DNA from 2 places in the Bacillus cereus group sp. MYBK79-1 genome. Region 1 is predicted to be linked to the other one. Evidence: a T-box and tRNA genes for the amino acid it is inferred to sense, from the RefSeq annotation. Region 1 holds a T-box; the other holds one or more tRNA genes.

Region 1 (22,492 bases):
TTTCCTACATAAAAACGAATTAGTTGGAGAAATTGAAGAAGGCGATACGATTGATGTATTCTTATACCTTGATCATCAAAATCGTGTTTCAGCAACAATGAAGGAGCCACTTATTACAACTTTTGATTGGAACTGGGTAAAGGTTGTAGAAGTTATTCCTAGTTTAGGCGTGTTTGTTAATATTGGTGTATCAAAAGATATACTAATCCCAGCTGATGAGTTCCCAATTTATATGCCAGTATGGCCTGAAGTTGGAGACGAATTATATTGTACGTTAAAATTAACGAATCGTGATCGACTTATTGCTCTTCCGGCAAGAGACAGTGATATGCAAGAGATTATCGTAGATGCGACGCCATCTATGCGTAATAAAAACGTAAATGGACGTGTGTATCGTTCACTTCAAGTTGGTTCATTCATACTAACTGATGAGCATTTCCGTGCTTTCTTACACCATACGGAAAGAAAAGAACAAGTACGCATTGGTGAACGTGTAACGGGTCGTATTATTGATGTAAAAGATGACGGTACAATTAACATTTCACTTCTTCCTCGTAAAGAAGAAGGAATGGAAGATGATGCTGCTGTAATTTATGCATATATGGAAGAACGAGGCGGAGCAATGCCGTTTTGGGATAAGAGCCACCCAGAAGACATTAAAGAACGCTTCAATATGAGTAAAGCTGCGTTTAAGCGTGCGCTTGGTAAGTTGATGAAAGAAGAAAAAGTTTATCAAGAAGAAGGTTGGACGTACTTTAAGAAGTAAAATGAGACTACAAAGAACTATCTTTTCTCTAGGTTTATTAGGGAAGTGATAGTTCTTTTTTGTTTACCACAAGAGAATCATTGGAAGAGGGATATTTTAAAAAATATAGAAAGGATAGATAGTTACATCTATATGAAAGAGAGTGTGAATTTAAATTTAATTGAAAAGAAAAGAGGTATGTAAATGAAGTATTATAGTGCTGGATACCTCATAATTTCCTACGAAAGGGAGCTTATCTATAAAGAATGTAATATCGAGGGGCTATCACAAACAATTTTAACGATATGTAATGGGGTTCGCCCTACATTTCCAGATTATTGGTTTTTTCCTTGGTGTAATTCAAATAAAAATGATCCTATTGCTCAGATAATAAATAGAAGGTTAGAGATTAGTAAAGAAGGGCATGAAAGTGCTCAAACTTTTTTAGATACACTAACGGAAGAAGAAAGGTTTGTCTGGCCGAATGTTTTTAAAAATTTAGAGGATGCGAGATTCTTTAAGAAAAATTATTTAAAGGGGATAGAAAACTTAGAAGTTATCGGCTTAAATCTTTCAGAAGAGTATCGGATGGACTTTTTAATGAATGAGCGGGAAGAAAATGACTGTAAAGTTTCCATATATGGTTTTCTCAAAAGTTCATTACCTACTGATGTTAAGAATGATGGGATATTAGGATTTGATATATGCGGTTATGAGTCTAATGGATTTTACTCATTTATTTTCAATAATTTACAAGCGGACTTTAAAGTGTTTGGCAAGAAATTAAATGACTTATCACTCGTTGATAATTATGAAGATGCAAAACAAATTATCCATTTAATTGATAATAGAGAAATTGAAGCAGAAGAAATCTTATGGTATCCGTGGTTAATTGTGAGGTGCATATAATGTGTTAGAGAAAAGGAGGTATGATAATGCCAGATAATGTACTAGAACAATTAATAAAACGACTTTCCGTATTATCCCCTGAAAAAGAACGTGAAATAGTAGCGGTCGATTTAAATGATATATATGAGAGTAGTAAAAGTTTTGAAAAATTACTTGAAAATATTATAAACTCTCATCAATCTAAAGAAGACTTAATAGATACGCTAATTGAAGTAGAGATAGAATTAGATCATATCAATTGGCATTATAAAAGCTTGAAGAAAAAGTTAAAAATATTGATGAAAGATTAAAAAGCACGATCTTATTTTTCCAATAAGATCGTGCTTTTTTAATTTCCTTGCTCATGCACAAAAGTAAATGTATCTTCCAAGTCACTATCAGTTATTTTAATATTTGCCTTTTTTAATTCCTTTTGTATCAATTTTTGACCGAATGTAGGGTCAGCAATACGTTCTTCTTCTAAGTTTTTGCGAATAGAGTCTTTCACTTCATCATAGGGTTCTAACTCTTTTTTATCAGTTAATTTAATAATATGATAACCGTTTGGTGATTTAACGGGATTGCTAATTTGTCCGACCTTTAGTTTATAGGCAGCTGTTTCAAATTCAGGTGTCATTCTGCCTGAATGGAAATATCCAAGGTCTCCGCCTTTTTCTTTTGATAGTAGATCTTGTGATTCTTGCTTTGCTAATTCTTCAAATGAAGCACCAGCATCTAATTTTTTCTTTATTTCTTTCGCTTCGTTTTCATCGCTTACTAAAATATGGCTCGCTTTAATTTCTGGTTTATAGTGGTCTTTCACGTCTTTTTCTGTAACACTTTTCTTAATTGCTTCATTCATAGCGAGTTTGAATTTAATTTGATTTTTAAAATCAGCTTCATCTTTTAAACCGTTGTTTTTCAATACGTTTTTAAATTGGTCTCCGTATTGATTTTTCGCTTTTTGTACTTCTTTATCTACATCATCGTCAGATACTTTATATTTTTTTGTGATAACGTCTTGTGCCATCATTTCGTATAGCATGTCTTTTCCGTAACGATCTTTCAACTGTTTTTCGAAGTCGCTCTTCTTAATGGTTGAGTCTGTTGCTGTAGCGACTGTAGCTGAGCTGTTTTTTTGTCCACAAGCAGCTAGCATTAATATACTTATTAGTGCAGTAATAATGAAAATGTGTTTCCCTCTCATGCTAACACCTCATCCGAATATGTTATCGCTATTGTAGAATATAGAAGTGAACATGAAGTGAATTTTTAATGTTTTTTCCTGAGAAATGTAAAAAAAGTACATCAACAATATTGTTGATGTACGATGGGATCAAAGGTGATCGGTCTTTTTAGAATAGGCACGCTTACCTTGCTGAATATTTTTTTGTTCTTGTTCATTTTTTTGTGTACGCTTTGCATTATTATCGCGTGCTTTTTTGTCGTTATCACTCGTATGTGGCATATGTATCAACTCCATTTCTAAACGTTGTACGTTTATCATTTCCTTTTTCGTAAAGACTATGTATAGCAGTGCATTCATGAATAATAAGGGTGGATTAGAAATGGATTTGAAGTTGAATTATGCTGAACTTATAAAGAAGTTAATCGTTGTAATCATCGCAGGTTTGTTGAATGCGATTGGAATGAATTTATTTTTGACGCCAGCGAAAGTGTACGCGAGTGGCTTTGCTGGATTGTCTCAATTGTTATCACAAATATTAGGTGACTTTTTATCTATTCATATATCAACGGGGGTATTGTTTAGCTTATTTAATATTCCCGTCGTTATTTTAGCGTGGAAAAAGGTTGGAAAGGCTTTTACTTTCTTCAGTTTTCTTTGCGTTATATTTATGACTTTGTTTCTAGAAATTATCCCAGTTAGAGCAGTTTCGAACGACATCATATTAAATGCGATTTTTGGCGGGATTATTTCGGCAATAGGTGTGGGGATTGCGTTGAAGTGGGGGGCTTCTACAGGTGGTTTAGATATTATCGCCATGATTTTATCAAAGATTAAAGATAAGCCTGTCGGTACGTATTTTTTCTTCTTTAATGCACTGATTATTATCGCTGCTGGCTATGTGTATGGATGGGAAAAAGCATTGTATACTTTGGTAACTTTGTATGTGTCAACGCGAATCATCGATGCAATTCATACGCGTCATGTGAAAATTACTGCATTAATCGTTACGAAGAATGGGGCGGATGTACGAAAGGCGATTCATTCGCGCTTAGTGAGGGGGATTACAACTATACCAGCAATAGGTGCGTATACGAATGAAAATAAGGAAATGTTAATGATTGTTATTACGCGTTACGAGTTATATGAATTAGAGAGGGTTATTAAACAAGTGGACCCGGGTGCATTTACAAACGTACTGCAAACGGTTGGGGTGTTTGGATTGTTTCGAAAAGATTAAAGAGGACCAAAGTTGGTCCTCTTTTTTAATGTAAATTCGTAATGTTTTGCAACTGCTCCTGCATTTCACGTAGCTGAACTTTTTCAGCTGTTGAAGAGTTTGCATAAGCAGAGTGCAAAGCGTTTTTTGCTCTATAAACGAGATCTTGTTGTTCGGTGCCACTTGAACAAGATACGGCATTTGCAACAGCATCTCTAGCTTGTTGGAATAGTAAGTTCCCCATTTAGACCCCTCCAAAAGAAGAGTTACTTCTCGCTTTTTCTGCCTCAGCTAATGTACCACGGTATGGGAATCTTGCATCATGCTTCATTACAGCATCGGCTCCTTGTTGGATAAAACGTTTTGATTTGTTCTTTTTACCCATTCGAAAAACCCCCTTTATTTAGCTGAAAACAATCGACGCGCTGACTTTTGCGTCTAATAATAGTATGAGCGTTTGGCGAGAAACTATAAGCAGGGAATTTTTAGATTACAATCCAAGAACCTCTTCTAAATATAGTGCAATACCATCTTCTTCATTCGTTAATGTCGTATGGTTTGCGAGTGATTTTAATTCAGGAATTGCATTACCCATTGCGATGCCGTGACCAGCAAATTCAATCATTTCAAAGTCGTTATCTTCATCACCGAAAGCGATAATTCGCTCTTGTGGAATGTTGTAATGACTAGAAATTTTTTGTAATCCGACAGCTTTATTTAACCCGCTTTTTACAATTTCAATAATCGGCCAAGGTGCGCCCCATTTTCTATGGTCGATCACTTCAGCATGCATATCAGTTAAATGTTGACGAATTGCACTAGAATGCTCGTCATGTGCGTCAATTAATAAGCAAGTTGGATGGTCGTTTAAAATATTTAATAAGTCTCCTGTAAAAATCTTTGGAGAGCCGAATTCGAAAATATGTTTTTTATCTTCATCAATTTCACGAACATACACATCGTCCATTACTTCAGCGTATATATTTCTTACGCCAAAATCAAAGCAAGCTCGGACAATTTCTTGGGCTGTTGCTAGCTCAAGAGGAGAGTGATGTGTGCCCCACTTTGAATCAAGAGGATGATGTACGTAAGCGCCATTAAAGTTTACGATTGGTGTATTAAGGCCAAGTTCTTTATAGTAATCATAGCTAGCTCGGAATGGACGTCCTGTTGAAATAACGACAATATGTCCTTGTTCCTTTGCCTTTGCAATTGTATGTTTTGTTCGAGTGGAAATTATTTTGTTGTCTGTTAATAAAGTACCGTCTAAGTCTAATGCGATTAAATGCTGTTTGTTCATAATTTCACCTCTTATAATAATTTTTTTGTTTTTATCTGTATTTCCGTTTTAATATGCAGAAATAAGAGGTTAAACTGGATGAGAACACCAAAGATGGAAAGTTCACTATATATCCATCTTACGTCGCAAAGTGCTACGGTGTCTACTATTTCTCGCTGGAAATTAAGAAAAGTCAACATCTTTTTAGAAAGTTCAAACAATGTTTCTTTCATTATGTACAAATTGTGAAAAGGGTTACATTGCTCGTATGAAGAAGCTTATAATGAACATGTAATCTTCTCGTATATGTTTGACTCTCCTTTGAAGCTGGCCTATAGTAGGTTGGTTTCTTTTTTTTCTACAAACAGGAAAGAAATCCCTTCCTAAGTTTGTGTCATTCATGTATATGTACAAGAACGAAATGTAGTACTTGTTTCCTAAACATGACAGAAAAGCTTTCGTTTAAAATGGATATACTAATGAGGCAAAGACGTCATGGAAGGAGAATGGAAATGGGACAAAATCGCAGGTTTCGTTCTGGGCAAAAAGCGCCGAATGATGGCATTTATGTAGAAATTGGTGAAACAGGAAGTATGGTGAAAGACCCGCAAATGGTGAAATTAACTGCGGGTGAAAAGTTTCCAGATAACACGAATCATAACCGTCAGTGGACATATAAAAGAAAACCGTAACAGAAGCCGCAATCATTATTGCGGCTTTTTTGTCGTTGCATATTATAATTCATTTACCACTTCTATAATGAATGTTCCTGTTTTCTTTTTCCGATAATAAGTTTGAAAATACATAAGCAAAATTATTGTATAAAAAAGTAGGTTGGCGTATAATCAAATCAAAGGTCAAAGAAAGTCAAACATTTGGAGGACTGTAAAGATGGACTTAAATCAAATGACAACAAAAACACAAGAGGCGATTATGAGTGCCCAGTCTTTAGCGGTATCTCATCATCATCAAGAAGTAGATACTGTTCATCTCTTGTTTACATTATTAGAAGAGCAAGATGGGCTAGCAGTACGTATTTTTCAAAAAATGAATGTCGATATAGAAGCGTTAAAGCAAGGTGCCGAAAGTTTAATTAAGAAAAAGCCTTCTGTAACGGGGAGCGGTGCAGAAACAGGCAAATTATATATAACAGGTGCTCTGCAACAACTACTTGTAAGAGCAGGAAAAGAAGCAGAGAAATTGCAAGATGACTACATTTCGGTTGAACATGTATTGCTTGCTTTTTCTGAAGAAAAAGGCGATATAAATCAATTACTTACAAGGTTTCATATTACGAAAGATAACTTATTACAGTCTTTAATGACAGTTCGGGGGAATCAAAGAGTGACTAGTCAAAATCCAGAAGCAACTTATGAAGCGTTAGAGAAATACGGCCGTGATTTAGTGGCGGAAGTAAGAGCGGGGAAAATTGACCCTGTTATCGGCCGTGATAGTGAAATTCGCCGTGTAATTCGCATTCTTTCACGTAAAACGAAAAACAACCCTGTTTTAATTGGTGAACCAGGTGTTGGTAAAACAGCAATCGTTGAAGGGTTAGCACAGCGTATTGTGAAAAAGGATGTACCAGAAGGCTTAAAAGATAGAACCATCTTTGCATTAGATATGAGTGCACTTGTAGCTGGAGCGAAATTCCGTGGTGAGTTTGAAGAACGCCTGCAAGCTGTATTAAATGAAATTAAAAAGAGCGAAGGCCGCATTTTATTATTCATTGATGAACTTCACACAATCGTCGGTGCTGGTAAAACAGAAGGTGCGATGGACGCAGGAAATATGTTAAAACCGATGCTTGCGCGTGGTGAACTGCATTGCATTGGGGCGACAACGTTAGACGAATATCGTAAATATATTGAGAAAGATCCGGCGCTAGAAAGACGTTTCCAACAAGTATTAGCAGAGGAACCAACTGTTGAAGATACAATTTCTATTTTACGCGGCTTAAAAGAGCGTTTTGAAATTTATCACGGTGTAAATATTCATGACCGCGCGATTGTAGCAGCATCTGTTTTATCAGATCGATATATTTCAGATCGTTTCTTACCAGATAAAGCAATTGATCTTGTTGACGAAGCGTGTGCAACGATTCGAACAGAGATTGATTCTATGCCAACAGAATTAGATGAAGTAACGCGCCGCATTATGCAGCTGGAAATTGAAGAAGCAGCTCTTGGAAAAGAGAAGGACTTTGGTAGCCAAGAACGTCTAAAAACGTTGCAACGTGAATTATCGGATTTAAAAGAAGTTGCAAGTGGTATGAGAGCGAAATGGGAGAAAGAAAAAGAAGATATTCACAAAGTTCGTGACTTACGTGAACATTTAGAGCGTCTGCGCCGCGAATTAGAAGAGGCAGAAGGTAATTACGATTTAAATAAAGCAGCGGAACTTCGCCATGGGAAAATTCCTGCGATTGAAAAAGAGTTAAAAGAAGCGGAAGAAATGGGCGCGCATAATAAACAAGAAAATCGTTTATTACGTGAGGAAGTCAGTGAAGAAGAGATTGCTGATATTGTTTCACGCTGGACTGGTATTCCTGTCGCAAAACTTGTTGAAGGGGAGCGTGAGAAATTACTACGCTTAGAGCAAATTTTATCAGAGCGTGTCATCGGACAAGAGGAAGCGGTAAGCTTAGTATCAGACGCAGTTCTTCGTGCACGCGCTGGTATTAAAGACCCGAACCGTCCAATTGGTTCCTTCATTTTCTTAGGACCGACAGGTGTTGGTAAAACAGAACTTGCAAAAACGTTAGCGCAGTCTTTATTCGATAGTGAAGAGCAAATGATTCGTATCGACATGTCTGAGTATATGGAGAAACACGCTGTGTCACGCTTAATTGGTGCGCCTCCTGGATATGTTGGATATGAAGAGGGCGGTCAATTAACAGAAGCAGTAAGACGTAAACCGTATTCAGTTATTTTGTTAGACGAAATCGAAAAAGCACATCCAGAAGTATTTAACATTTTATTACAAATGTTAGATGATGGACGCATTACAGATTCGCAAGGACGTACAGTAGACTTTAAAAACACGGTTATTATTATGACTTCAAATATTGGATCTGCTCATTTGTTAGATGGATTAGAAGCAGATGGCTCAATTAAAGAGGAATCAAGGGAACTTGTAATGGGACAATTAAGAGGACATTTCCGACCAGAGTTTTTAAACCGTGTCGATGAAATTATTTTATTCAAACCTCTTACAACGAATGAAATTAAAGGTATTGTTGATAAAATTGTAAAAGAATTACAAGGTCGTTTAGCTGACCGTCATATTACAGTAGAATTAACAAACGCAGCGAAAGAATTTGTTGTAGAAGCTGGCTTTGATCCGATGTACGGAGCTCGTCCATTAAAACGATATGTACAGCGTCAAGTTGAGACGAAATTAGCGAGAGAATTAATTGCAGGAACGATTACTGACAATAGTCATGTAGTGGTTGATGTAGAAAATAACGAATTAGTCGTTCATGTAAAGTAAAATAAAAAAGAGTTCGGATAAAATCCGGACTCTTTTTTTAGTGTTGTTCTACTGGCTCGTTTGGAATTGCAGCTGAAATTGCTAGTACTAATACCGCAAGAACAACTGAGAAAATAGACGCTTGGTTAAAATCGTATGTACCGCCAGTCATAGAGCCAATTACGTAGCTCATCATATGTACAAGCGCGAACGACCAAATTAATGCCCAAATGAAACGCATATTTTACACCTCTATTCGTTCAATCTGTCCTTATTGTAACACAATTGAAAAAAGAATATAGAAAAATATTTGTAGATTTTTCAACGCAAATTTGCATTCCGTTCATACATTATAGAAGAGTACTTTTATACGTTTAGAAAATAAGGCGGGGGAAAAATGAGTATTACGGAACGTTTTTTTTACTTAGAAAAAGAACCATGTGTCATTTATTTACCGGAGAAGCCAAATGGATTTTCTGTAATGCTTCTTGGTGATTACAACTACTTTATTGAGAATGGTACAAGTTTATGGACACAGCATGCAGGAAGATCTTATTTTTTACATGGCCTTATTGAGGAAGGCTACACGGTCTTTTCTTCTAATTTATACGGAAGGCATTGGGGAAACGACCAATCTGTTCGTTTAGCAAAACGCTTATATGATGTTGTTTTGAGAAAAGAGACATTAAATGCGAAAATGCACATTATGGCAGATGGTATGGGGGCACTTGTAGCACTTGAAATGATGAACAAATACCCTGAATGTATACGCTCTGTCATTATGTTAAATCCGTGTTTAGATTTACCAGAATATGTGGAGTTTGAGAAAGAGCATAAGTTTTTTTACAAAAGATTAGTGAAGGAATTAAGTTTGGCGTATGATTCCAAAGAAGAAGAATTGGAGTCCAAAATAAATAAGAAAACATTTACGCTTCTTCCATCTTGTGTACCTGTTAAAGTTTTCGTATCAACACAAGAAAAAAGAGGGAGAAAACAGTTGTTACGTAAATATGAGAAAATGAGGCAATTCAATCAATGCGATACTTCTGTCCTATTCCATCTGCAAGATGTGAAATATAAAATGGTTAGGCAAACGACTGATTTCTTTAAAAAATATGAAGAAGAATTGTGAAGCTCCCATATACATAAATGAGGAGCTATTTGTTTCAAGGAGAAAGGGTTGGTGGTATGGAGCGCGTGCTAATTATAGGTGCACTTACGTTTGTAGGTTATCACCTTGTGAATAAAATGATTGCAGAGGAAGTAGAAGTGTACGGTCTTGATTTTGATGAATTCGAGAATATGACAAAAATTAATGAAGAGAAGTTATTGTTAATTGGGCGAAATGCGTTATTTACGTATTATTCGATAAGAGATGAAGATGGATGGAGATCAGTAGAAGAAGAGAAGTTCGATACGGTTTACTTTTGCTTGTATGAGCCAAATCAACAAAATGGCTTTCGGAATGAAAGAGTTATATTACAGTATTTAAAGCGGATTATAAGGCTGTGTGCAGAACAGAAATTGAAGTTAAATCTAATTTCCTCTATTGAAATAGGGAACGCAGATGAATCTGAAAATAAACGTCTATTTTCGAAAGTGGAAGAAGGATTGAAAAAAGGAGAGGCACAATATAGTGTATTTCGAGTTCCTACATTATATGGACCATGGCAACCATCTTTTATGATATATCATCAGCTCATTTTATCAGAACTGGATGAGAAAGAGTGCCATTATGTGAGCGAAGAAGACGGAAGTGATCTACTGTACGTGGAAGATGTATGTGAATACTTATGGGAAAATGGATTGAACGAGGAGCATTTTGGCATATACAATTTACTTAGTGGTAAAAAATCATTATGGAAAAAAGGTATGAACCTTTTACGTGCAGAGGATAAAGTGAATAAAGAGAATGAGGGAGAAAGAGATGAAACTGTAGAGGTTATTTCGATAAAAAGAAATACCCCGTTAGAATACGGTTTAAATAAACAATTGGCACATATGAAAAAATATAAAGAGTTATACGAAGGGTAACGAGCGTGTTACACTATGTATGTGAAAGTTTTAATGGAGAGGAAGAACGTAATATGAATGAGAAAAGCATGCAATTTTTACAAATCGCAATGAAGCATTTACCAGAAGCAAAGGCCATCTTAGATTCGAATGGAATTGCGCTTGATATGGAGAAAGCACAACCAGTATTAGAGTTATTGATGAAAGTTATGAACGAAGCATATGAGCTTGGGAAAGCAGAAAAAGAATAAAAAGCTAAAGCATCTTTTTAGATGGAAGAAAGGCTCGAACCGTGGATAGAAGCGGTCAGGGCCTTTTTTTATTCTCGACTGGGGCAAAACCAGAGATATGAAGAGGATAAAGGAAAAGTAGTGAGGAGAACTCCTTAGTTTAGAAGGAAAGCAGATCAAGAATAAAAAGCATCTTTTTAGGTGGAAGAGAGGCCCGAAACGCAAATAGAAGCGGTTCGGGCTTTTTTATATTTCGAAAGAAACAGGGAAAGGTATGTTTCTGTTTCTTTTAATAAACAATAAAGTGAATAATGCCTAGCTTTATGTTTTAGCTGAAATATATTCTAGACAAAAATACATTTATGTTTTAAAATTAGTACCAAGTCATAATAATTGATATAAAACGGAGGGCTGCGATGTGAACGTGGGCATTTTAGGGATCGGAAGATATGTGCCAGAAAAAGTAGTCACAAATCACGATTTAGAGAAAATAATGGATACATCCGATGAATGGATACGTACGAGAACGGGAATTGCAGAAAGACGCATTGCCGATGATACAATAGATACTTCATATATGGCCGTAGAGGCTGCTAAAAAAGCACTTGAAGATGCAGGGGTTAGCGGAGAGGAAATCGATCTTATTTTAGTGGCAACAGTAACACCAGATCGTGCATTTCCAGCGGTAGCTTGTGTCATTCAAGAAGCGATTGGAGCGAAACATGCAGCTGCAATGGATGTAGGTGCAGCATGTGCTGGTTTTATGTACGGAATGATTACAGCGCAGCAATTTATTCAAACGGGAACTTATAAAAATGTATTAGTAGTTGGTAGTGATAAACTATCTAAAATTGTAGACTGGAATGATCGCAATACAGCAGTACTATTTGGAGACGGAGCCGGTGCTATTGTAATGGGAGCTGTTTCAGAAGGAAGAGGCGTTCTATCTTTCGAATTAGGAGCAGACGGAAGTGGCGGTAAGCATCTTTATCAAGACGAGTATGTTATGATGAATGGCAGAGAAGTCTTTAAATTTGCTGTTCGTCAACTTGGTGAATCTTGTCTTCGCGTGCTGGATAAAGCTGGTCTTACGAAAGAGGATGTGGATTTCTTAGTACCGCATCAAGCGAATATTCGTATTATGGAATCTGCAAGAGAGAGATTAAATTTACCACAAGAAAAAATGAGTATGACAATTGAAAAGTTTGGTAATACATCAGCTTCTTCAATTCCAATTGCAATGGTAGAGGAATTGCAAAATGGACGTATTCAAGATGGTGATTTAATTATACTTGTTGGTTTCGGCGGCGGATTAACATGGGGAGCAGTTGCTCTTCGTTGGGGTAAATAAGGACTGAGAGAAAAAAAGGAGTGTATTTTGTATGGAAAAAAAGAGGGTCGTAATTACAGGACTAGGAGCTGTTACACCGATCGGAACAGATGTTGAAACAGCGTGGGAAAACATTAAAAAGGGTGTATCTGGAATCGGACGACTTACAAGAATTGATCCGGAACTATTTCCAGCAAAAGTAGCAGCAGAAATTAACGACTTTGAAGTCGAGAAATATATTGATAAAAAAGAAGCGCGCCGTATGGATCGCTTTACACAATATGCAGTAGCAGCAGCGAAAATGGCGGTTGCAGATGCAAAGCTTGAAATTACAGAAGAAAACGGACCTCGAATTGGTGTATGGATTGGTTCTGGTATTGGCGGTATGGAAACATACGAAGAACAATTTAAGATTTTTACTGAGAAAGGTCCGCGCCGCGTGAGTCCATTCTTCGTACCGATGATGATTCCAGATATGGCAGCAGGTCAAGTATCGATCGCAACAGGTGCAAAAGGAATTAACACTTGTTCAGTAACAGCTTGTGCATCTGGTGCAAACTCAATTGGTGATGCGTTTAAAGCAATTCAGCGCGGTGATGCTGATGCAATGATAACAGGCGGAGCAGAAGCGCCGTTGACAAGTATGGCATTTGCCGGATTTAGTTCAGCGAAAGCATTAACATTTAATGAAGATCCAGCAACAGCTTGCCGTCCATTTGATAAAAACCGTAGCGGTTTCGTAATGGGTGAAGGTTCAGGTATTTTAATTCTTGAAGAATTAGAGCACGCATTAGCTCGTGGTGCTCACATTTATGCGGAAATCGCTGGTTACGGTGCAACTGGTGATGCATTCCATATTACAATGCCGGCTCCTGGCGGTGAAGGTGGCGTGCGTGCAATGCGTCAAGCTTTAGCGGACGCAGGTCTACAGCCAGAAGATATTGATTACATTAATGCGCACGGTACAAGTACGGATGCGAATGAAAAGTATGAAACGATGGCAATTAAAGAAACGTTCGGTGAGCACGCGTATAAAGTAGCGATTAGCTCAACGAAATCAATGACAGGTCACTTATTAGGAGCAGCTGGTGCTGTTGAAGCGATCTTCTCAATTAAATCAATTACAGACGGAGTAATTCCTCCAACAATTAACTATGAAACACCAGATCCAGAATGTGACTTAGATTACGTACCGAATAAAGCGAGACAACAAGAAGTAAATGCAGTATTAAGTAACTCACTAGGATTCGGTGGTCATAACGCAGTATTAGTATTTAAATCGTATAAATAATAGATAAAATAAGGAGTTTTTTCGCACTATATTGCGAAAAAACTCCTTATTTATTTTTACGCCTTTTTCTCTTTTTGCATATACATAAGAAAAAGGAGGGATAAAGATGGGGATTGTTGAAACTGCTGAGTGGTTACACCTATATTATGGACGGCCAGAAAAGCTGTGTGAGAAGTTTACGAAGTATGTCCCGCTGCCAAAAGAAAGGTTGTATCGCTTTTTAATTTCTAAAGGTATGTATCGCCCGGTTATGCGAGGAGAACAAGAAATTAAAGAGTTAGAGAAGAAGGGAATTTGGAAAGAGTTACGTATGGAGTATGAGAAACTGAAAAATTGGTTAAAAGGTCCGGATGTCCCTGTCTTTATTTTATTATCAGATTCCTATAATCGAACTGTACAAGAAGAGTATAACGGTAGAGCTGGATTATCTATGCGTCACGTTATTTTCTTATTCGTATGTGGACGGAATTCGGTGGAAGAATTAAAAGTGTTATTGGCACATGAATATCATCACATATGCAGGTTACATCAAATTGAGACGAAAGAAACAGAATATACATTACTTGATACGATGATTATGGAAGGGCTAGCTGAGCAAGCGGTAACGGAAAGATATTCAGAAAAAAACAATGCACCGTGGACGACGTATCTTTCAAAAGAAGAGGCTATTTATTATTGGAAAAACGTTGTGCATGAAAGAATAAGTATAAAACGAGGAACAAGGGAGCATGACATCTTATTAAATGGATTTCACTCTTATCCGAAGATGCTTGGCTACGCAATTGGATTTCATATTGTCAAAGATTGTGTAGCTTCCGCATCTATAGATACACTTTCTTTATTATCTATAGATGCGAAAGAAATATTGAATAAAGCAAATACATTTCATATATAAAAAACAGGAGCTCTATTTCCTGTTTTTTTAGTATTAATAGAAGAAAAAATAATAATTAGAATATATTTCCTTAGGTGGAATAAAGTTTAGCAAAATTGAACATAATGATTGATACAAACAGTAGTGAAGTGAGGGGTAGTGAATGTTATATCTACATGATGTATGGGTAAATTGGTTTGAAGGTGAAGAGAATGGGTATAACGTTTGTCATTTTTACGAATGGCGAAAAGATGATACGATTGAGCTATTAGATCAAGTGCCATTATTAAAAGTAGATTCCACATTATATCATTACATCGAGGACGAATTGTTAGAGCTTCCGCAAAAATTGTTGGAAGACGTACATCATAAGGCTTATATTCGTAAAAATCATGAACGTTTGCAGCAAGAGTATTGCTTTGTAGTTACAGATGGAAAAGGAATTATTGCGATCGACACAATTGGTTACAATGTACCAATTCGAAAGAGCAGACTTATACCGCGCCAAGAGCAGATGGTATATGAGATGGTAGAAAGCGTACAAGCAGAAAAGTATGAGTTCCAAGTAGAAGAAATGGAAAAAGAACATCATATTTTATCACCATCACCTTTCATTATGAATGGCTTAACTCGTAAAGAAAGACAGCTTAAACAATTACTATTTATGGCGTTAGATCAATTACATACAACGAAAAACACAGCAGAAATTCGCTATTGGTTCACAGAGTGGGATCCATCAGCATACGGAATGGTTCAACATATGGAATTTGAAGATATTTGGGCTAAACTGTACGATGAAGCGAAAACAGGCTGGTCTGAAAAGCACGAACAATTATGCGAGCGCCTCGTAAAAGGACAGCCATTTTTTGAAAAGTTATGGGAAATGGAAAACGAGCAAAAGGTAAATTAAAAAAACCGCCGATTGGCGGTTTTTTTAATTTGTTATAGCTTAGCTTCGGCGGCAAGAATGTTCGGTGGCTTCGCGCCTTCCTGCGAGGCAAAAGCGCCTCTACGTCAGGAGCTCCATCCCCCTCACATTCTAAGCGAGCCGCTTCCGCTTTATATGTTACCTACGTTTTCTACTTAGTCCCATTGCGTTTTCTACTTTGCGTAGTTGTTTGAATGCAACGCGGTTGGCTTTTTCGGCACCTTTGTCTAGAATTTCGTCTAGTTCTGGTGAGTTGATTAGTTCGTTATATTTGTCTTGGATTGGACGAATTGCTTCTACGACTACTTGTGCTAGGTCGCCTTTGAAGTCTCCGTATCCTTTTCCTTCATACATTGCTTCGATTTCTTCAACTGTTTTTCCAGAGAATGAAGAGTAGATTGTTAATAAGTTAGAGATGCCAGGTTTGTTTTCTTTATCAAATTTCACAATACCTTCAGAATCAGTTACAGCACTTTTAATTTTCTTTTCAATTGTTTTTGGTTCATCAAGCATGCTGATCATTGATTTTGGATTCGAATCAGATTTACTCATTTTTTTCGTAGGTTCTGTTAATGACATAACGCGAGCTCCTACTTTTGGAATGCGAATTTCAGGAACAGTGAATACTTCACGGAAGCGTTTGTTGAAACGCTCTGCTAGGTCGCGTGTTAATTCCATATGTTGTTTTTGATCATCACCAACAGGTACGATTTCAGTGTTGTAAAGTAAAATATCAGCAGCCATTAATGGTGGATACGTTAGTAATCCAGCTGGAACTGAATCTCTACCCGATGCTTTATCTTTATATTGCGTCATACGTTCTAATTCTCCAACGTAAGCAACTGATTGCATAATCCATCCTAGTTGAGCGTGTGCTGGTACTTCTGATTGTACAAATAAAGTAGCTTTTTCAGGGTCGATGCCACATGCTACATAAAGTGCAGCAAGACTGCGGATGTTTTTACGAAGTTGTACGGGATCTTGAGGTACTGTAATCGCATGTTGGTTTACAATACAGAAATAACAGTCGTGTTCATTTTGAAGCTCTGTAAATTGCTTCATAGCTCCTAAATAGTTTCCAAGTGTAATCGTTCCACTCGGCTGAATACCAGAAAAGATAACTGACATAAGTAATTCCTCCTAAATTTGAATGCGTGATGGGGAAGAGAAGGCAAACAAAAAAGCCCATTCATCCCAAAAAACTATAGGGACGAATGGACCGCGGTACCACCCTAATTATTTCACTACTGTGAAATCTCTCTAATCCATAATAACGTTTGGATATAACGCCAAAGCCTACTACTTTCGGTTCGGTTTGGTGCTCAAAAGCCCATTCCATACTGTACAATTACTTGTTCACACCAGCCACAAGCTCTCTGAAATTGCCTCAATATGTACTCTTCTTTATCATCGCATACATATAAATTTATTTATTGTTACCTGAGCTCTTTTAATATGAAAGAACTAAAGTTTTATAACAAAATGTTTTGCTGATTATTATATCATATGGGATAGTGTTTGCAAACTACATCAAAATAGTAAAGCTAATGAGGGTCGAGAACAACCCAAGAACGATACCGGTAATACAAATTGGATACGTCCATTTGAATGAATATGTTTTATAAATACGTTCTTTCTTATCGACAGGTTCCTCTACTTCTTCAATTAAAGACTCAATTTTTTTGTTCGTACCAAATACTCTTTGGAAGGCGTAAATTGTTACATTGAAAAATCCATTTTGAAATATGAATAAAAAACCGCCAACAAGAATAAAAAATAGTGCGACATAAAACGATATATTGACAAAATTCAACAAAAATTGCGATGAAACGAGGAATGCGCCAATACTAGAAGCGATTATCGCTATGAAAATTAGTATACAAGTATGAAAAAAAACTTTATTCAAAATATTCCCCTCCGTCAAAATATTACTAGAATTATTATACTATAAAAGCTATAATATGTACTAGAATTAATTTTTTGAAAATTATACGCAATTAAAGGTCTGATTTCAAGATGATAGTAGCAATGTTAACGTATCCCTTTACAAAAAAATAAAAAAATAAACATTTTATTAAAAATTTTAACAAAAAAACAAAAAACTATATTCACAATTGTTATATTATATGTATAATGAAAATTGTAGAAACTTGGAGATTATTCTTTCAATTCTACTTTTTTACAAGTGAGGGTACAGGAAGTGCAATTAGGGGAGGTAACACAACATGAAGAAAAAGATACCGTTATTACTTGCATCGACGCTGACTGTCAGTATGTTAGGAGCTTGTAGTTACCAAAAAGAGGATAATAAAGCAGGCGCAAAAGAAAAATCCTCAAACAAGCAAGTGTTAAATTTAACTGAGACAGCTGAAATTCCAACTATGGATACGACATTATCAACAGATGCAACATCTTCTAACATCATGAATAACACAATGGAAGGATTGTATCGTCTGGGGAAAGACGATAAACTTGTTCCAGGTGTCGCTAAATCTTATGAGAAATCAGAGGATGGCAAAAAGTATGTGTTTAAGTTACGTGAAGATGCGAAATGGTCTAATGGTGAACCTGTAACAGCGAAGGACTTCGTTTATTCTTGGAGAAGAGCTGTAGATTCAAATACGGGTGCCAAGTTTGCTTACATACTATTTGATGTTAAAAATGCGGAGAAAGTTAACAAAAAAGAATTGCCAGTTGAAGAACTTGGTGTGAAGGCAATTGATGATCATACACTTGAAGTGGAATTAGATAACCCTGTTCCTTATTTTGTAAGTTTAACAGTCTATCCAACGTTGTATCCTTTGAATGAGAAGTTTGTAACAGAACAAGGCGCAAAATTTGGATTAGAATCCAATACGACACTTTATAATGGTCCATTCGTATTAAATGAATGGAAGCATGAACAAAGTTTCCAACTGAAGAAGAATCCAACGTATTGGGAAAATAAAGAAGTAAAACTTGAGGAAATAAACTTCAATATTGTTAAGGATCGTTCAACTGCTATAAATTTATATGAAACGAAAGCAATTGATCGTGTAGTCTTAACATCAGAGTTTGTAGATAAATACAAATCAGATGCTGACTTTAAAACGATTAAGAGACCATCTACACAATTTATTCGCTTAAATGAAAAGAATAAATTTTTAGCAAATAAAAATATCCGAAAAGCAATTGCAATGTCCTTTGAACGTGAAAACATCGGGAAAGTGATCTTAAACGATGGTTCAGAAGGAATATATGGTTTTGTTCCGAAAGGCTTAGCAAAAGGTCCGAATGGAAAAGACTTCCGTGAAGAAAACGGAAAGCTTATAAAAGAGGATATTAAAGAAGCGCAAAAATACTGGGAAGCTGGTAAAAAAGAACTTGGTGTAGACAAAGTAGAGTTAGAGCTATTAAACTTTGATACTGATGATGCGAAAAAAATCGGAGAGTATTTAAAAGGCCAATTTGAAAAGAACTTACCAGGTTTAACAGTTTCAACAAAAATGCAGCCATTTGCACAGAAATTAAAACTTGAAGCAAGTGGAGATTATGCGATGTCGTATGCGGGATGGAGCCCAGACTATATGGACCCAATGTCATTCCTTGAAATGTATACGACAGGTAATGCGCAAAACAAAGTAAATTATGCAAATGCAGCATATGATGATTTAATTAAAAAAGCGAAAACAGAAGTTGATGTACAAGCTCGTTGGGATGCGCTATTAAAGGCAGAAAAACAATTGCTTGAAGATGCAGCGATTGCTCCAGTATATCAACCTGGAAAAGCATATTTACAACGCGGTTCAATTACTGGCCTATTAGAACATAAATATGGCGGGGAATTTAGCTACAAGTGGGTTGAACTCAAAAACTAAAAATGGTTTCCATCATGAATAAGGGTATATGCCTATGATGGGCATATGCTCTTATTTTAAAAAAATAAAAGTAAGAATATTTTAAACTATCTTATTGCTTTTGAGAAAAACGGGGAGGTGCTTGACTATGGGACGTTATGTATTAAAACGTTTCGTGTACATGGCTTTGACATTATTTTTAATTACTACACTGACTTTCTTTTTGATGAAATTACTTCCGGGTTCTCCGCTTAAAAACCAGGAGAAGCTATCACCGGCACAAAAAGAAATCATTCTTGAAAAATATGGTTTAAATGATCCAGTACCAGTTCAATATGCACGTTACTTAGGTAACTTAGCAAAAGGTGATTTAGGGGTATCATTCCAATATGATAACCGTCCAGTAACAGATATGATTGTGGATCGCATTGGACCATCAGCACAACTTGGTTTACAAGCGATTATATTAGGTACATTTATCGGTTTAATTTTAGGAATCGTTGCGGCGCTTCGTAACAATACGTGGGTCGATTATGGGGCGACAATTATTTCCGTACTCGGGATGTCGGTACCATCGTTCGTATTCGCCGCATTACTACAATATTTCGTAGGGGTAAAACTTGGATGGTTCCCAGTAGCATTCTGGAAAGGACCAGAGTTTACAGTCATGCCTACAATCGCTTTATCGATGGCAGTTATCGCAACAATCGCACGTTTTGCTCGTGCAGAGTTAATTGAAGTTATGCAAGCTGACTACATTTTAACAGCGAAAGCGAAAGGAATTAGCCAAGGCGTTATCATTATCAAGCACGCACTTCGTAACGCGTTAATTCCAGTTGTAACAATTTTAGGACCAATGGTTGCAGGGTTAATTACAGGTACATTAGTTATTGAGCAAATTTATGCTGTACCAGGACTAGGGGAACAGTTCGTTAAATCTATTACAGTAAATGACTATACAGTTATTATGGGAACTACAATTTTCTATAGTGCGATCTTCATCTTAGTTATTTTCATTGTCGATATTTTATACGGAATTATTGATCCTCGAATTCGTTTAGCGGGAGGGAAAAAATGATGAAAGATGTACAAAAATTATCTCCAGACTTATTTCAACAAGCCAATCAAAATAATGTGGATAATGAAGTCATTGCCCGTCCAAGCTTAACGTTTTGGCAAGATGTAAGAAGACGTTTGTTCCAACATAAAGGAGCAATGTTCGGATTCATTTTATTAGCGCTTATTATATTACTAGCAATTTTAGGACCGATGGTAAGTAAGCACTCGTATAAAGAGCAAGATTTAGGTCGTGCGAAATTACCACCGAAAATTCCTGTTATTGAAAATGTTCATTGGCTACCATTTGACGGTACAGATCAATATGGTGTTGACCAATATGAAAAACGTGATATTAAAGAGTATTTCTGGTTCGGTACAGATGATCTTGGACGCGATTTATGGACAAGAACATGGGAAGGTACGCGCGTATCATTATATATCGCTCTTTTAGCAGCAGCAATTGACTTAGTAATTGGGGTTGCATATGGAGGTATTTCAGCGTTCTATGGCGGTAGAGTAGATAATATTATGCAACGTATTATGGAGATTATTAATGGTATTCCATACTTAATCATCGTTATTTTAATGGTAATCATTATGGGATCTGGTATATGGTCAATTACACTCGCAATGGCAATTACAGGTTGGATAGGGATGTCGCGTATCGTTCGTGGACAAATCCTGAAATTAAAAAATCAAGAATACGTATTAGCATCTCGTACATTAGGTGCAACAAATACACAATTAATTGTAAAACATTTAATTCCGAACGTAATGGGACCAATTATCGTAATGACAATGTTTACAATTCCAACAGCAGTGTTTGGTGAGGCGTTCTTAAGCTTCATCGGTTTAGGTATTCAGCCACCATTCGCATCACTTGGTTCTCTTGTAAACGATGGTTATAAATCAATTCAAACGTATCCACATATGATGTTCATCCCAGCGGTTGTCATCAGTATGTTAATCTTAGCATTCAACTTAATGGCAGACGGATTACGCGACGCGTTAGATCCAAAAATGCGTAAGTAAAAGAGGGGAGAAGTAAAAATGAAAACATTGCTAGAGGTAAAAGATTTGCAAGTCTCCTTTGATACACATGCAGGTGAAGTACAAGCTGTACGCGGCGTTACTTTTGATTTGAAAAAAGGAGAAACATTAGCGATTGTAGGAGAATCTGGTTCTGGTAAATCAGTTACTTCTAAAGCGTTAATGGGATTAATTCCGAATCCTCCAGGACGTATTAAAAACGGTGAAATCGTATTTGAAGGTCGTGACTTAACGAAATTAACAGAAAAAGAAATGCAACAAGTGCGCGGTAAAGATATCGCGATGATTTTCCAAGATCCAATGACATCATTAAACCCAACGATGACAATTGGAAATCAAATTATGGAAGGCCTTATTAAACACCAAGGGATGAGTAAAGCAGATGCACGTAAAGTTGCGTTAGAATTAATCGACCTTGTAGGTATTCCAAATCCAGAAGCGCGCTTAAAACAATATCCTCACCAATTCTCAGGTGGTATGAGACAGCGTGTAGTTATTGCGATGGCGTTAGCTTGTAACCCAAAATTATTAATTGCCGATGAGCCGACAACAGCGCTAGACGTTACAATTCAGGCGCAAATTTTAGAGCTTATGAAAGACATTCAGCAAAAAACAGAAGCGGCAATTATTTTCATTACGCATGACTTAGGTGTAGTGGCAAACGTTGCGGACCGCGTAGCAGTTATGTACGCAGGTAAAGTTGTTGAAATTGGAACAGTAGATGAAATTTTCTACAATCCAAAACATCCGTACACTTGGGGCTTAATCGCATCTATGCCAAGTTTAGATGGTTCAGAAGAAGAGTTATATGCAATTCCTGGAACGCCTCCAGATTTATTAAAACCGCCAAAGGGTGATGCTTTTGCACCACGTAACCCGCAGGCATTGAAAATTGATTTTGAAATGGACCCACCTTTATTTAAAGTAAGTGATACACACTATGCGGCAACTTGGTTACTTCATGAGCAAGCTCCAGAAGTAAAACCGCCGGCAGTCGTTGAAAAACGCATTCTTCAAATGAAAGCAGGTGAACAACATGACTAAACAACGTGAGAAATTAATTGAAGTAAAAAATGTAAAACAGCACTTCGAC
Region 2 (5,436 bases), on a different contig from region 1:
ATAATACTTATATTCTATGTTAGAAATTATTATCCTAATTAATTAGGTAAAAAGGAATCATTATCCTCAAAAAATTTATTTTTATATTGATTTCATATTACATTTATGTGAATAAACCCACTATATTATATCTTTATACTATAATAAAATTACAACTATACAACTAGAGGAGGTCTCTATTATATGAATATGAAAGCTACTGCTTTAACAGCAACTACTGTCGCAATTGCTTCTTTACTTCCTTCTATGGGAGAAACAAATGTACAAACAGCCAACGCTGAACAATTATCTAATGTGAAAACTGGATATGTAAAAGTCGATCAGGTAGCCTTACATACAAAAGATAACGCAAATAGCTCATCAATTGATACAATTCGCTTTAATACGAAGGTGAACATACTTGAAACAACTAATGGTTGGTATAAAGTATCTGTTAATAATAAAGTAGGTTACGTACAAAAAGATTCTATTCTACTAAAAAACAAACTTCAATCTAATAATCAATATATCGTTAATGCCAATGCATTAAATGTTCGATCTGAACCTAATTTAGAATCTTCAATTTTAGATGTATTACCAAATGGAAAATTCGTTACCATTCAAGAAGAACAAGGCGATTGGTATAAAATTTTACATAATGGCAAAACAGGTTACGTACAAAAAGCATTCGTTTCTAATGGTTCACAGCCTTTAGTAAAAGGTATCACAGTTCAAAATAATACAAAATACACAGTTGCAACACCTAAACTTAATGTACGTAGCACCGCTAGTACAAGTAGTGCACTACTTGGTTCATTACAAAATGGAACACAACTACAAGTAGTGGAAACTGTAGGAACTTGGTATAAAATTCGTTTTGGCACAGGATACGGATACGTGGCAAAACATTATGTAGTGCAAAATCAAGCACAAGTTCAAAAAGCCCAAACTGCTTCCATTCCAGCAGTTTTCAAATTCCCTACTCAAGGAAGAATTAGCTCAACCTTTGATATGCGTTGGGAACAGATGCATTACGGTATAGATATTGCAGCTCCAGGTAATGTCTCTATCCAGGCGGCGGCTGCAGGCAAAGTTGTGAAATCATATTATTCAGCTAGCTATGGCAATGTTGTGTTCATCGCCCATCAAATAAACGGGAAATTATATACAACAGTCTATGCTCACATGAAAGATCGCACTGTACAAGCTGGTGATCAAGTACAAGCTGGACAATTAGTAGGTCATATGGGAAACACAGGTCATTCATACGGGCAACATCTTCATTTTGAATTACACAATGGAGAATGGAATTTTGAAAAAACAAATGCAGTAAACCCACTGCCATATTTAGTTAGGTAAATTGTATGTCACGCAATATCAATATACCTCTCTTAATTGAATACTTAGCCTTTTTAGGTTTAATCTGTTGTTTAATCATTTACAATACAAATACTGTATTTTTATCTATTATCATTGCTTTTGTTGCTTTAGAAATTATGATGGAATCTTTTCAAGTTCAACTTAAACAAAAAATTGCCCATATTTATAATGCCATCTTTCTATTAAGTGCCCTAATAGCAAATATTATTAGTAATGGTTTTTATTTATCTACCGTATTTCCTGTATTTTTTATGGCTGTTTTATTATTCATAGCTAGATACATTCATGTTCCTACTAACAAAAAACACGAACAAGAAGCTTAGAAAGAGGAGACACTTTGTACCAATCTTTCAAAGATAATCCGATAAAATATATATTGAATTTATATGCAAAAATAAATAGTTTTTTTGGTATACAAGGAAGTTATACTGCACAATTTCTCCTTTATGGCATGTTATTTCTCGTCTTAATTACGTTCTCCTTGCTTTACTAATAAAAAAAGGATCTCACATAAACTTGAGATCCTTTTTAATTTATATAGAAAATGCTCTTTATCCGCAAGCATATTTTTCATAAATAAAACTAAGATTATATTTTTTTTCTAAGCTCATTCTTTGCTCATCGTCACACCAATAGAACAGAATATCGTGAATCGTTGCATAACGTTTATTTTTAAGAAATAGTTTAAAGAATGATGGTAAACAATCATGTAATTGTATAAATATATAATTGCGTAATATTTCTTCTTTATATTCAATGCCCTTACAAATATACAATAATTCTTCACAATAATATGCATGTTGTGGAACTTGAATCATTTCGAAAAATGGCACATATGATAATAACTTTCCGATAAAATGATCATATCGATCCATTATTCCTATCGTCATATGCTCCATCATTTCTTTCATTACATATAAATAATCATCTACATGAGTAGTTTTCAATGGGTCTAATCGATCTGAAATTTGAGAAAGTACAGCTCTTTGACAAGCTAACACCGCTTGACTAGGTCCATAATATGATAGGAAGTCTGTACATTTACGATATTTTCGTAATAAGTCATGTGTGTATAAGTCATACACAAACGTATTACAATACATCGCTAGACTCATCATATCACTATTCAATTGTTCTTTTGATAGTAATTTAGCTCTCTTACACATATAAAAGAATGTAAATTCCAATACTTCTTTATGAGATAATAGATGTTTACAATTCGTTATACATTTCTCATTAAATTTAACTCTATCCCAAATTTCTACATCCCCATCAGTCAATTCACCAATACGATATTTAATAATTAAATAGTTTAAAGCAACCGCTTGCGTCAAAAGATCCCACGTTTCATATTCCAATGAAGTATGAACAAACTCAGATAGTCCTTGAGTTACCATAAAAGTATTTGCTTCTTCATACCAACCAATCTCTTGGCATAAACGAAGAATACGTACTAAAGTTGGAATTTCATCTTTATGAAACTGCGGTAAATTCTTTACTTTATTCATTCCATATACGATAAATGAAGCTAAATTTTCTTCTTTATAAAATTCTTTTTCTTTCCAAACTAATATAGTCCGTTCTTTCCCTTCACCTTTTGGATGACAAGGTACAAGCAAAGAAAATAATTCAGCGAAATTATTTGGCTCTATATATGTATCTGTAACCAAATTCCAATTTGGATCGCGCTGTATAGCCCTCATATAATTCCCCTTCCCTTTTATCTACATAGGAAATATTAATCCATTATTACATCATTAACAATAAATATTGCTATATTCAAAATTTTTCATAATACTTATATCTATCAGTATATCATTTTTTCTCTTATTTAAAATTAAGAATGACAAATTTAAATAAACTGTCGAAATTACTAACTATACACTTATTATATAATGGCTCAGATACATCATGCTAACATATTAGTTTAATCCATATATACTAGAATAATGCATCTGATTTTTATACGTAACTTATCCCACTAATGAAAGTCTCTCTTCATTCCGTATGCTCCGAAATTTCACTTAAAGCAAATCCAGCTTGATCATCTGCCGATTCTCTTATAGCTAAATCACCTAGTGCTAGCATCCCAACCAGTTGACCACCCTCAACTACTGGTAATCGTCTAATTTGATACTGTGCCATTAACTCTGTAGCTTTTTCAATAGAATCATCTGGAGAGACTGAAACAATGTTTGTTGTCATTACATTTGTAATTTTATTAGATCCAGGATGTTTCTCAGCAATCCCTCGAACAACTAAATCTCGGTCCGTAACAAGCCCAACAACTTGTTCATTTTCAACAACTGGAATCAATCCAATCGATTCTTCTTTCATCTTTACAGCAGCCTCATATACATTGTCTAGCGGTGTACAATGTACAATATGAGTACTCATAATATCTCTCACTCGTGTCATTTTTGTCTCCTCCTTTTTATACATACCATAGCTTTTCCTAAATCCCTTTATTTATTTCAGGAAAATCAGTTGATAAAGGAGGATTCTACAAAATAAAAAAGAGTCAGCAATATGCTGACTCTTTTTTTATGACCCGTACGGGATTCGAACCCGTGTTACCGCCGTGAAAGGGCGGTGTCTTAACCACTTGACCAACGGGCCATGGCTCCGCAGGTAGGACTCGAACCTACGACCGATCGGTTAACAGCCGATAGCTCTACCACTGAGCTACTGCGGAATAATATATATGGTGGGCCTAAATGGACTCGAACCATCGACCTCACGCTTATCAGGCGTGCGCTCTAACCAGCTGAGCTATAGGCCCATATACTTTAAACAGGGGCAGTAGGAATCGAACCCACACTGGAGGTTTTGGAGACCTCAGTTCTACCTTTAAACTATGCCCCTAAAGGATGCCGACTAGAGGACTTGAACCCCCAACCTACTGATTACAAGTCAGTTGCTCTACCAATTGAGCTAAGTCGGCATAAAAAAATGGTGGCTCGGGACGGAATCGAACCGCCGACACGAGGATTTTCAGTCCTCTGCTCTACCGACTGAGCTACCGAGCCAACATAAATGGCGGTCCCGACCGGGGTCGAACCGGCGATCTCCTGCGTGACAGGCAGGCATGTTAACCACTACACCACGGGACCATTTGGTTGCGGGGACAGGATTTGAACCTGCGACCTTCGGGTTATGAGCCCGACGAGCTACCGTGCTGCTCCACCCCGCGACAATATAATGTTTTTAAAAAATGGAGGAGGTAGAGGGATTCGAACCCCCGCGCGACTCTCGCCGCCTGTCGGTTTTCAAGACCGATCCCTTCAGCCGAACTTGGGTATACCTCCATGAAGGAAAAAATAAAAAATTTATTATTATATGTATCTAAACCATTTAAAAAGAAAATGGAGGAGGTAGAGGGATTCGAACCCCCGCGCGATTCTCACCGCCTGTCGGTTTTCAAGACCGATCCCTTCAGCCGAACTTGGGTATACCTCCGAGACATATAATAAATAAAGTGGAGCCTAGCGGGATCGAACCGCTGACCTCCTGCGTGCAAGGCAGGCGCTCTCCCAGCTGAGCTAAGGCCCCATGTTTTTGGGAATATCGGGAAGACAGGATTTGAACCTGCGACCCCCTGGTCCCAAACCAGGTGCTCTACCAAGCTGAGCCACTTCCCGTAAATAAAAGCGCGCCCGAGAGGAGTCGAACCCCTAACCTCTTGATCCGTAGTCAAACGCTCTATCCAATTGAGCTACGGGCGCATATGGTGCCGAGGGCGGGGGTCGAACCCGCACGGTGGTCACCCACCGCAGGATTTTAAGTCCTGTGCGTCTGCCTGTTCCGCCACCCCGGCATGTCATATTGAAAATTGGAGCGGAAGACGGGATTCGAACCCGCGACCCCAACCTTGGCAAGGTTGTATTCTACCACTGAACTACTTCCGCAAGACATGTTTGAGTTATTTTATTAAAAGTGCGGGTGAAGGGAGTCGAACCCCCACGCCAAAGGCGCTAGATCCTAAGTCTAGTGCGTCTGCCAATTCCGCCACACCCGCATATTTATTTAAAATGGTGAGCCATGAAGGATTCGAACCTTCGACCCTCTGATTAAAAG

What was found. A T-box is a leader RNA that pairs with one kind of tRNA and senses whether it is charged. The one in region 1 lies ahead of trpS (tryptophan--tRNA ligase), so its partner is inferred to be a tRNA-Trp.
Region 2: it has a tRNA-Trp gene. The T-box ahead of trpS (tryptophan--tRNA ligase) is inferred to sense a tRNA for this amino acid. The anticodon was not compared.

What each region holds. Positions count from the first base shown of each region.
Region 1 covers NZ_JBQAEO010000025.1:33,387-55,878, forward strand. The annotation lists gene ACTFOB_RS24780 (CvfB family protein) at 1-766, shown strand, start outside; gene ACTFOB_RS24785 (hypothetical protein) at 950-1,654, shown strand; gene ACTFOB_RS24790 (hypothetical protein) at 1,681-1,944, shown strand; gene prsA (peptidylprolyl isomerase PrsA) at 1,983-2,840, opposite strand; gene ACTFOB_RS24800 (DUF3941 domain-containing protein) at 2,970-3,101, opposite strand; gene ACTFOB_RS24805 (YitT family protein) at 3,202-4,059, shown strand; gene ACTFOB_RS24810 (DUF3813 domain-containing protein) at 4,085-4,282, opposite strand; gene ACTFOB_RS24815 (hypothetical protein) at 4,283-4,423, opposite strand; gene ACTFOB_RS24820 (Cof-type HAD-IIB family hydrolase) at 4,529-5,338, opposite strand; gene ACTFOB_RS24825 (YjzC family protein) at 5,830-6,009, shown strand; gene clpB (ATP-dependent chaperone ClpB) at 6,209-8,809, shown strand; gene ACTFOB_RS24835 (YjzD family protein) at 8,847-9,029, opposite strand; gene ACTFOB_RS24840 (hydrolase) at 9,186-9,920, shown strand; gene ACTFOB_RS24845 (NAD-dependent epimerase/dehydratase family protein) at 9,950-10,822, shown strand; gene ACTFOB_RS24850 (ComZ family protein) at 10,876-11,052, shown strand; gene fabH (beta-ketoacyl-ACP synthase III) at 11,450-12,382, shown strand; gene fabF (beta-ketoacyl-ACP synthase II) at 12,414-13,652, shown strand; gene ACTFOB_RS24865 (DUF2268 domain-containing protein) at 13,759-14,547, shown strand; gene ACTFOB_RS24870 (YjbA family protein) at 14,690-15,436, shown strand; gene trpS (tryptophan--tRNA ligase) at 15,593-16,582, opposite strand; T-box leader at 16,658-16,874, opposite strand; gene ACTFOB_RS24880 (DUF3899 domain-containing protein) at 16,980-17,360, opposite strand; gene ACTFOB_RS24885 (peptide ABC transporter substrate-binding protein) at 17,680-19,311, shown strand; gene opp3b (oligopeptide ABC transporter permease) at 19,439-20,368, shown strand; gene opp3C (oligopeptide ABC transporter permease) at 20,365-21,381, shown strand; gene ACTFOB_RS24900 (ABC transporter ATP-binding protein) at 21,400-22,443, shown strand; gene ACTFOB_RS24905 (ABC transporter ATP-binding protein) at 22,436-22,492, shown strand, end outside.
Region 2 covers NZ_JBQAEO010000003.1:403-5,838, reverse strand. The annotation lists gene ACTFOB_RS06865 (SH3 domain-containing protein) at 184-1,338, shown strand; gene ACTFOB_RS06860 (hypothetical protein) at 1,344-1,682, shown strand; gene ACTFOB_RS06855 (DUF3965 domain-containing protein) at 1,911-3,062, opposite strand; gene ACTFOB_RS06850 (CBS domain-containing protein) at 3,358-3,777, opposite strand; tRNA gene ACTFOB_RS06845 (tRNA-Glu) at 3,907-3,978, opposite strand; tRNA gene ACTFOB_RS06840 (tRNA-Asn) at 3,980-4,054, opposite strand; tRNA gene ACTFOB_RS06835 (tRNA-Ile) at 4,065-4,141, opposite strand; tRNA gene ACTFOB_RS06830 (tRNA-Trp) at 4,154-4,224, opposite strand; tRNA gene ACTFOB_RS06825 (tRNA-Thr) at 4,231-4,303, opposite strand; tRNA gene ACTFOB_RS06820 (tRNA-Phe) at 4,313-4,388, opposite strand; tRNA gene ACTFOB_RS06815 (tRNA-Asp) at 4,397-4,472, opposite strand; tRNA gene ACTFOB_RS06810 (tRNA-Met) at 4,476-4,552, opposite strand; tRNA gene ACTFOB_RS06805 (tRNA-Ser) at 4,575-4,667, opposite strand; tRNA gene ACTFOB_RS06800 (tRNA-Ser) at 4,726-4,818, opposite strand; tRNA gene ACTFOB_RS06795 (tRNA-Ala) at 4,839-4,911, opposite strand; tRNA gene ACTFOB_RS06790 (tRNA-Pro) at 4,927-5,000, opposite strand; tRNA gene ACTFOB_RS06785 (tRNA-Arg) at 5,011-5,084, opposite strand; tRNA gene ACTFOB_RS06780 (tRNA-Leu) at 5,088-5,176, opposite strand; tRNA gene ACTFOB_RS06775 (tRNA-Gly) at 5,193-5,267, opposite strand; tRNA gene ACTFOB_RS06770 (tRNA-Leu) at 5,297-5,377, opposite strand; tRNA gene ACTFOB_RS06765 (tRNA-Lys) at 5,392-5,436, opposite strand, start outside.